One region of the Exiguobacterium sp. AB2 genome, then DNA from elsewhere that is predicted to be linked to it. Evidence: predicted binding sites of a transcription regulator. Region 1 holds the regulator's gene; the other holds the start of a gene.
What was found. Region 1 encodes Rex, which represses fermentation and respiration genes when NADH is low (regulators of the CRP and FNR family bind a similar motif). Its sites were predicted from a motif close to TTGTGAAATATTTCACAA; they were not measured.
Positions count from the first base shown of each region.

Region 2: a site for Rex is predicted at 1,175-1,192, ahead of pflB (formate C-acetyltransferase). Genes of this name have one in related genera too.

Region 1 is NZ_JNAA01000079.1:314-5,571, forward strand. It holds gene DI14_RS10600 (FAD-dependent oxidoreductase) at 1-1,054, opposite strand, end outside; gene DI14_RS10605 (hypothetical protein) at 1,247-1,540, opposite strand; gene tatC (twin-arginine translocase subunit TatC) at 1,855-2,643, opposite strand; gene tatA (twin-arginine translocase TatA/TatE family subunit) at 2,647-2,865, opposite strand; gene DI14_RS10620 (redox-sensing transcriptional repressor Rex) at 2,865-3,521, opposite strand; gene DI14_RS10625 (ABC-F family ATP-binding cassette domain-containing protein) at 3,671-5,258, shown strand, end outside.
Region 2 is NZ_JNAA01000005.1:23,476-28,733, reverse strand. It holds partial or broken gene DI14_RS00640 (DEAD/DEAH box helicase) at 1-441, opposite strand, end outside; gene DI14_RS00635 (hypothetical protein) at 496-918, opposite strand; gene pflB (formate C-acetyltransferase) at 1,280-3,526, shown strand; gene pflA (pyruvate formate-lyase-activating protein) at 3,583-4,299, shown strand; gene DI14_RS00620 (NADP-dependent malic enzyme) at 4,339-5,258, opposite strand, start outside.

The sequences.
Region 1 (5,258 bases):
CGTCGAGACCAAACAGGCCGGCCGCTTCTTCCGTGAGACCTGACGAGGCGATATTCCAATCATAGAGACGAAGACCCGACGTCCCTTGCGTCCCTTGATAGCGGACGCGCGGTGCCATCAAGTTCTCGGCGACGAGCGTGCCCATACGGACGGCGTTCGTCGCGAGCGGAATGTAGGCGTGCGTGCGCGCCGGGTTGTAGTAGACGGCACAGCTGTCCCCTGCTGCGAAGACGTCCGGGTTGCTCGTGCGCATATATTCGTCGACGATGATGGCGCCGTTGCCAAGCATGTCGACTTGGCCTTCGAGGAGGCCCGTGTTCGGACGAAAACCGACACAGAGGATGACGAGATCGGCCTCGAACTCACCTTTATCGGTCACGACGTGTGTGACGTTCCCATCTGTCCCACGGAACGCTTCGACCGTCTGGCCGAGCTCGAGGTCGATGCCGCGTGACGTCATGTCCGCCTCGAGTTGGTCCGTGAACGACTTGTCGAGGTACTTGTTCAAGATGCGGTCGGCGCTATCAATGAACGTGACGTGTTTCCCGTATACTTCGAACGCCTCGACGAGCTCGACACCGATATAACCGGCGCCGATGACGGCGATCTTCGTCGCATCCGTCGCCCGCTCGATGATGCGCTGGGCGTGGGCGTAGTTTTTACAAAGCTCGATGCCGTCCATCTCGATGCCTGGGAGTGTCGGGACGATCGGCCATGAACCCGTCGTGACGATCAAACGATCGAACGTGTCATAGACGTCTTCGCCCGTGTCGAGATTTTTCACATGGACCGTCTTCGCTTCCGTGTCGATGTTCAACACGTCGTGCTTCATGCGCATCGTTGCGCCGAGTTCTTCAAGCTCAGTCGGTGACGCATAGAAGAGTTCTTCGGCACGTTTGACGACACCGCCGACGTGAAGCGCAATCCCACACGAGAGGAAGCTGACGTTATCGTTCCGCTCATAGACCGTGATGTCAAGATTGTCGTGTTTGGCGAGTAAGCCTTTAACTGCTGCTGTTCCTGCGTGTGTACATCCGATGACTGCGATTTTCATATGGTTGTCTCTCCTTTGAGTGGTAGGCAAGTTAGTGTTTGTGATAAATATCACATTTGCTTTCTGAACTTATTGTACTATTTCACAAGAAGGTTTGACAATCCCTTTGCTCAATTTTTCACGTAATTATGTCAGAAGTTTGAACAGCAGTTGTGACGACAAAAAAACCGCTCCGCAATCGGAACGGTTCACTCATGATTTTGTCGTGCGTCGCGCTTTGATCCAGTGAAAGATGACGACGCCAATATACGTGACGAGACCGACCACGTACAAACTGAAACCAATCATGATCCAGCCCAGCGCATCCCAACCGCGAACGAAGACGAGTCCGATGATACAAGATACGTATCCCACGACGAGCAACGTCAACGAGAAGACGAGTCTCCGCTTGAATGGAGACTTCAAAAAACTCAGCACGGCAATCAATAGCATCGTCGTCAACACACCGACGATGATGATTGCATCCCCGTAGTACTCCCAAACCATCGCTTCTCCCCCTGACTTATGTCTAAGTAGTTTCATCGTATCACGTGGGTCCAGCGTTTATCTTGTTGGTAAAAACATTTATTCCCAATCAAAAAAAGCATCGTCCCGTTAAGGAACGATGCTCCAGGCTGTAGACAAATTACTTGTCTGCAGCTTTTTTGTTTAAAGCCATGATCTAAGCAAACTATAGAACCGCTTGAAATAGCGATTTTCTGCGATGGCGCTATTGAAGAAAACGACAAAGTCATGTTTCAGTTCAACTGAAACATGACTTTGTCTACACTCTGAAGCATCGTCCCGTTAAGGAACGATGCTCACTTCTCATTCATCTGTTTCATCAAATCCATCTGTTCTTTCACTTGCGCCTCTTTCTCACGTCGGAGCACTCCGCGATACGTCACGCGTGAGATCGACAAACTGATCTCATACAAGAAGAAAAGCGGCAGCGACACCATGAGGTGCGACGTCAAATCCGGCGGTGTGATGAAGGCCGCGATGACGAACAAGGCGAAGTAGGCGTACTTCCGAATTTTAGATAAGAAATACGGCGTCACGACACCGATGCGCGTCAAGAACATCGTCACGACCGGCAACTGGAACAATAGTCCGAATGGAATCGTCAACTGCAGCAGGAACGTGAAGTAGTTCGACGCCCCGATGATTTGGGTCAGACCAAGGTCTTGCCCGAGGTCCGTCGAGATATCGAGGACGAGCGGGAACAGCCAATAGTAGGCGAACGCCAAACCGACGAGGAATAAAACCGAAATGATTGGAATGTAAGCGAGCGTCGCTTTCCGCTCGTTCGGATGCAGACCAGGTGCGACGAACGCCCACAGTTGATACAGTAGAAACGGACCGGACGCCACGATCCCGATAATGAACGCCATATTCAAATAAATCATAAGCGGATCCGCGACCCCAAAGGCGTTCAGTTCGAGCCCTCGTTCGACGAGGTCCGCCTGCAGATAGGCGAGCACGTATTTGACACTCGGCAAAGCGATAAGGAATAAGGCAAAGACGACAAATGCCGACAGCATCAGTCGTCTCCGCAGCTCTGTCAAGTGATCGGACAGTGCCCGTTCTTGATCAGGTTGATGGTTCATGGCTTATTGCTCTTTCTTCTCGATTTCTTTCTTGTCGTTCTCGTCGTGCTCTTTCATCATGCCGTTCGTGGCATTTTTGAACTCACGGAGCGTCTGTCCCGCGGCCCGACCGAACTCTGGCAATTTCTTCGGCCCGAAGAGAATGAGCGCGATGATGGCGATGATAAAAATACTGACGCCACCTGGGATACCGACGACGAGTGATGATTGTAGAAATTCCATTATTGATGGACCCCCTCAGCGGATGGATAGTGTTGCATAAAGTAAATGAGCGACTGGAGTTCGATCGACAAGTCGATATGATGGACGCGGACCGTGTCCGGCACCGTAAGTCGAGCCGGCGTGAAGTTCAAAATCCCTTTGATGCCAAAGCGGACCAAGTCATCGGCGACCGGCTGCGCATAGGCGGACGGGACCGTGAGGATGGCGACATCGATTTTGTTTTGCTTCATGATCTGTTCCATCTCATCGACGTGATGAATCGGGACACCGGACATCGTCGTGCCGACTTTTGTCTCGTCTGCATCGAACCCGACGACGATATGTGTGTTATTGTTTTTAAGGAAGTTATAGTTGACGAAAGCTGTCCCGAGATGACCGACCCCGACCAAGGCGACGTTCGTGATTTCGTCCTGGTTCAATGTCTTTCGGAAAAAGTCTAACAGATACTGTACGTTATAGCCATATCCCTTTTTACCGAGCGCACCGAAGTACGAAAAGTCGCGGCGAATCGTCGCCGAATCGACCTTGACCGCCTCACTCAGTTCGGCAGAAGAGACACGTTGTTTGCCTGATGAATGCAGGCTTTGGATAAACCGATAATATAGTGGCAACCGTTTGGCTGTCGCTTGCGGAATCTTTGGTTCGTTTTGACTCAACGGAAAGAGCCTCCTTTTTACGACACGTTACACACGAATCTGATTTCATACACCTTGATTGTAAACGAATTCACATGACCACTCAATGAATATACCTGAAAAGACTAAAAAATACAGTATACTAAATACAGAGAAAGGGGTTTTTTCACTTGATCCTATTGCAAGTCAACAACTTATCAAAATCATTCGGCGTCGAGCCGATTTTAGAGAACGTCAAACTCGAGATTCAAGAAGGTGAACGTGTCGCCCTCGTCGGCCGGAACGGTGCCGGCAAGTCGACGCTCCTCAAAGTCATCGCCGGGGAATATAACTACGACTCAGGCGACATCATGAAGCCAAAAGACGTCACGATCGGCTACCTCGCCCAAGACTCCGGGCTAGAATCGAGCGAGACGATCTGGAACGAAATGCTCACCGTCTTCACCGATTTAATCGAGCAAGAACAAACGCTCCGACGGATGGAGCAAGACATGGGCAGTGAACGCATCTTGAACGATGCGGACGCCTATGAACGGCTCCTCGCCGCGTATGACGAGGAACAACATACGTTCAAGGATCGGGGCGGCTATCAATATGAAGCGACGATTCGCTCGGTGCTCCACGGGATGCGGTTCTATCCGGACGACTTCGAGCGTCAAATAGACACGCTTTCGGGTGGGCAACGAACGCGTCTCGCCTTGGCGAAGATGCTCCTCCAGAGCCCGGACCTCCTCATCTTGGACGAGCCGACGAACCACTTGGACATCGAGACGCTCGCGTGGCTCGAGAAGTACTTGAGCGGCTATAAAGGGGCCGTCCTCATCGTCTCCCACGACCGCTACTTCCTCGACCGGGTCGTCTCGGTCGTCTATGAACTGTCGCGTCATCGGAGCCGCCGCTTCGTCGGCAACTATACGAAGTATCTCGAACAGAAAGCGGCCCTCTATGAGCAAGAGAAGAAGCAGTTCGAGTCGCAACAAGAAGAAATCGCCAAGATGCAAGACTTCATCCAACGTAACATCGCCCGGGCGACGACGACGAAGCGTGCCCAGAGCGTCCGGAAGCGACTCGAGAAGGTCGACCGGATGGATGCACCGGACGGCGACGAACGCAGCGCCGTCCTCTCGTTCACGATCAAACGCCAGAGCGGGAATGATGTGTTGAGCGGAAGCGACCTCGCCATCGGCTATGAGGAACCGATCGCTCAAAACCTGCGCTTCCAGCTGCAGCGCGGCGAATCGGTCGCCCTCGTCGGCCCGAACGGGGTCGGCAAGTCGACGCTTTTGAAAGTGTTGACGAAACAACAGCCGGCGCTCACCGGCGACATCCGTTACGGGACCGGCGTCGAGATCGGCTACTACGACCAGGAGCAACAGAATCTGTCTGATAAGAACCGCGTCATCGACGAGATTTGGAACGACTGGCCGCTCATGCGCGAGCAAGACGTACGGAGCCTGCTCGGCCAGTTCCTCTTCAGTGGGGACGACGTCATGAAACGTGTCCACGAACTGTCAGGCGGTGAACGGGCCCGCTTGACGCTCGCAAAGCTGAAGCTCGAGCAGCCGAACTTGCTCATCTTGGATGAGCCGACGAACCACTTGGACCTCGACTCGAAGATGATTCTCGAGAACGCGCTCCTCGACTATCCCGGCACCATCCTGTTCGTCTCGCACGATCGGTACTTCATCGACCGGCTCGCCACGCGGGTCCTCGAGATCACGCCGAACGGGATTGACGAGTACCTCGGTGATTACTCGT
Region 2 (5,258 bases), on a different contig from region 1:
TTCATCGAGAATGACCGTATGCGTCTCATGCAATTTTAATTTCTTCTTTTCAATCAATTCGACGAGACGTCCCGGTGTCCCGACGATCAAATGCGGCTTTTTCTTCAGACGATCGATTTGGCGTTTCAGTTCAACACCACCGATGAACGAGGCGATGCGGACATCACCTTTCTCTGTGAAGCGTTGGGCGACGTTTTGAATCTGCATGACGAGTTCTCGTGTCGGGGCGACGATGACGACTTGGATGCGTTCGTTCGTCGGGTCGATTTTCTCGATTGCCGGTAACAAATAGGCGAGCGTCTTCCCGGTGCCGGTCGGCGCCTCGATGGTCACGTCTTTGCCGTCAAGCAAGAGCGGGAACGCTTCTGCTTGGACCGGCATTGGTTCAGTGAAGCCGAGGCGCTCCCAGGCTTCGTTAATAAATGGTTTTGTAAAGTTCATATCAGTTCTCCTTATCGTTGGGCAAAAACAAAGGAAGCATAAGCGCTCCCTGTCTCAAATATAACGAACATGTTCGGTGTCGCCGTCAAATGACGAGCGCAGTGTCTGGGTATACGTTTGGCCGTCTTCGATGAGCGAAATGTGCACATCGATTCCGTCGGCTGTCCGTTCGATGCCTTCGAGCGTGAACCCTTGGTAGACGCGGTACTGTAACTCCGTCACCAACTGCTCATACGGTTTTAACTCGGGATGCGTCGCGACGACATCAATCGGTCGTGAGACGAGCGCGACGAGTAAGCTGTCTCGATAATCGATGAAATCTTCGTTTTCGATGTCATCATCGAAGCGAATCCAAAATCCTGCATCTTCAAATTCTGTAATGAATCCGTCACGCGATTCTCCGGCTGAATCGACTTTAAGTGAAATTCGGTCACCGACTTTCAAGTCGTGCTCAGGTGTCAATGGTTCATACGTCATGGGAAGAACCCCTTCCTCTTCTACAATGTTCTGCCTTCATTGTGTCTGAAATGCGTCAAAAATTCAAGTTCTATCCCTGAAGTGTGAGGGATATCACGCTTAAATCTGTATACTTCGTCACAGAAAACTAAGAGGAGTACAGATGACGCTGAAGTCACGCAACCATGCGCCTCATCTGTTTCAAATTTGAGTGATGGACTAGTATAACAGATAGTGAAGCGCTTACAAATAGTGAGATGTATCAACGTTCATTAGATTGTTACAACATTCACAAGTTCGTAATACATCTTGTTCACTTTTTCACGTACACTCATATTATAGAAAGCAGGCAGTTATCTCAACCTATGAGGAGTGACCAACCATGGCAACCGAAATCAAATCAGCGTGGTCAGGATTTGTTCCTGGTCAATGGACGACGGAAGTGAACGTCGGGGAGTTTATTCGATTGAACCGGCACGAGTATACGGGAGACGACCGTTTCTTGGCGGGCCCGACAGAGGCGACGGATCGTCTTTGGGCACATGTGATGGAATTGACGAAACAAGAGCGAGAACGTGGCGGGGTTTGGGATGTTGATCAACATACGCCATCGACCATCATCTCGCACGGACCAGGATACTTAGACAAAGCGTTAGAGAAAGTCGTCGGCGTTCAGACGGATGAGCCGTTCAAACGCTCAATCCACCCGAACGGCGGGATTCGGATGGTCGATGCGGCACTCGAATCGTACGGATTCGAGCCGGATCCGCAGATCACCAAAATTTATTCGGACATTCGGAAGACGCACAACCAAGGTGTCTTCGATGCGTACACGCCTGAAATGCGTGCGGCGCGGAAATCGGGGATCATTACGGGTCTTCCTGATGCATACGGACGCGGACGCATTATCGGAGACTATCGTCGCGTCGCTCTTTATGGTGTCGACTTCTTGATGGCTGAACGGAAGAAAGATTTGGCGAAGCGTGGTGGCTTCTTGTCTGAAGCCGATATTCGGACACGCGAAGAAATGTCGGAACAGCTCCGGGCGCTCCAAGAATTGAAACAGCTCGGTACGGCGTACGGGTTTGACCTCGGCCGTCCGGCGGAAAATACACAAGAGGCGTATCAATGGGTGTACCTTGCTTATCTCGCAGCCGTCAAAGAACAAAACGGGGCCGCCATGTCACTCGGACGCGTTTCGACGTTCCTCGACGTCTATGCAGAGCGTGACATCGAAGCTGGTCGTTTGACGGAGTCGGATGTCCAAGAAATCGTTGATCACTTCATTATGAAGCTTCGAATCGTCAAGTTTTTACGGACACCAGACTATAACGAACTGTTCTCCGGTGACCCGACATGGGTGACCGAGTCAATCGGTGGCATGAGTGAAGACGGTCGCTCGAACGTGACGAAGAGCTCGTTCCGCTTCCTCCATTCGCTCTCAAACCTCGGCCCGGCTCCTGAGCCGAACTTGACGGTGCTCTGGTCAACGAGATTGCCAGAAGGGTTCAAGCAATACTGCGCGAAGATGTCGATTGAGACGTCGGCTATCCAATATGAAAACGATGATCTCATGCTTCCGACGTTCGGTGACGATTATGGGATCGCCTGCTGTGTGTCGCCGATGAAAATCGGGAAACAGATGCAGTTCTTCGGCGCTCGCGCCAACATGGCGAAAGCACTCCTCTATAGCATGAACGGGGGACGCGATGAGAAGAGCGGCGACCAGATCGCACCGGCTTGGGAGATGAACACGGAAGACGTCCTCACGTACGAAAAAGTGTACGCTGACTTCGACCGGACGCTCGATTGGCTCGCTGAACTATATGTCAACACGCTCAACGTCATCCATTTCATGCACGACAAATACGCGTACGAACGTATCGAGATGGCGCTCCACGACCCTGAGATTTTACGGACGATGGCATGCGGCATCGCCGGCCTCTCGGTCACAGCCGACAGCCTGTCAGCCATCAAATATGCGACCGTGAAACCGGTCCGAAACGAACAAGGCATCGCCGTCGACTTCGAGACAGAAGGCGACTTCCCTAAATTCGGCAACAACGACGACCGTGTCGATGCGATCGCCGTCGAACTCGTTGAATCGTTCATGGAAAAAGTACGCAAGCATAAAACGTACCGTGATGCGCTCCATACGCAGTCGGTCTTGACGATCACATCAAACGTCGTCTACGGCAAGAAGACAGGGAACACACCAGACGGACGTCGCGCCGGCGAACCGTTCGCACCAGGTGCGAACCCGATGCACGGCCGGGATACGAAAGGGGCAGCCGCGTCGCTCTCATCAGTCGCGAAACTCCCGTTCGAACACGCGCAAGACGGTATCTCCTACACGTTCTCGATCGTCCCGAAAGCGCTCGGTAAAGAAGAAGTGGCACGTGAACTCAACTTGGCGGCACTCCTTGACGGTTATATGGGCGGGGCACATAAAGGCCATCACTTGAACGTCAACGTCTTCAACCGTGAGACGTTGCTCGATGCGATGGAGCATCCGGAAGAATATCCACAGCTCACGATCCGTGTCTCAGGTTACGCGGTCAACTTCATCAAGTTGACACGCGAGCAACAGATCGACGTCATCAACCGGACGTTCCACGGTTCACTGTAAACAAAGGCTTGGCGGCCTTCACTCGAGGGCCGCTCATTCGTTAGGAGGTCATTTCGATGACAATGGGATATGTACACTCGGTCGAATCGTTTGGAACCGTTGACGGCCCGGGAATTCGTTTTATCGTCTTTTTACAAGGTTGTGCGCTGCGTTGCCTCTATTGCCATAACGCTGATACGTGGGATTTCAAAAAGAATAACCATCGTTCGGCGGAGGACGTCATTCAAGAAGCGCTCAGCTATCGTCCGTTCATGGAAGCGTCAAAAGGCGGCATCACGATTTCTGGGGGCGACCCGCTCGCGCAGCCAGAGTTTTTAGAGGCGCTGTTGCGTGAGGCGAAGAAACACGGGCTCCATACGACACTCGACACGTCAGGTGCACTCCGTCCCCCTAACTTGGACGCGATTTTGGACCATACCGATCTCGTCTTGCTTGATATTAAACATATCGACGATGACATGTGTAAGAAACTGACCGGACGGAGCAACGTCAACACGCTCGCGCTCGCCGAACACTTATCCGAGCGCGGAACGAACATGTGGATTCGCCACGTCCTCGTCCCGGAATGGACACTCGATGAAGGCGCACTCCGCCGCACGGCAGCGTTCATTCAAAAACTCGATCACGTCGAGAAAGTCGAAATCTTACCGTACCATGAGATGGGCGTCTATAAATGGGAGGCGCTCGGTCTCGACTATCCGCTCAAAGGAATCAAACCACCGACGACGGAAGAAGTCGAATGGGCGGAAGGGATCTTACAAGGAACGATTTAAAAAACTGCGTAGACCAACACGGTCTGCGCAGTTTTTGGATTATAAATGCTTTTGACTCACGTGCAGCCGGATGGCTTCCTCATCGAGCGGGCGTTTGGCGACGCCGGTCTCGACGGCCGCGGTAGCGACCGCGACGGCTACGGCCGGTGCGACGCGTTCATCGAACGGACTCGGGATGACGACCCCGTTCGTCAAATCTTCCTCGGTCACTAGGTCGGCAATCGCATGGACGGCGGCTTCCTTCATTTCCTCATTGATTTCGGTCGCGCGAACGTCAAGCGCGCCGCGGAAAATGCCTGGGAAGGCGAGGACGTTGTTCACTTGGTTGGCGAAGTCCGAACGGCCGGTCGCGACGACGCGGGCGCCTGCGTTTGTCGCGAGGTCCGGCATAATCTCTGGAATCGGGTTCGCTAGGGCGAAGATGATCGGGTCGACGGCCATCGAACGGACCATGTCTTCCGTGACAGCCCCGGCCGCCGAGACGCCGATAAAGACGTCGGCCCCTTCGAGCACGTCGGCGAGCGATCCTTCGTGTTGCTTCCGGTTCGTCGCGTTGGCGATTTGGTCTTTGAACGGGTTCATCCCTTCGACGCGACCTTCGTAAATCGCGCCTTTCGTGTCGCAGATGACGAGGTCTTCGACACCGAAACGCTTCAATAATTTGGCGATGGCGATGCCGGCTGCACCGGCCCCGTTCATGACGACGCGGAGTTCCGGCATCGTCTTATCAACAAGGCGTAGCGCGTTGACGAGACCGGCCAAGACGACGATGGCCGTGCCGTGTTGGTCGTCATGGAAGACGGGAATCGGAAGCGATTGTTTCAACCGAGCCTCGATTTCAAAACACTCGGGTGCTTTGATGTCTTCTAAGTTGACCGCGCCGAACGTCGGTGCGAGCAGTTCGACCGTCCGAACGATCTCGTCGACGTCATGCGTGTCTAGGCAGATGGGGAACGCAT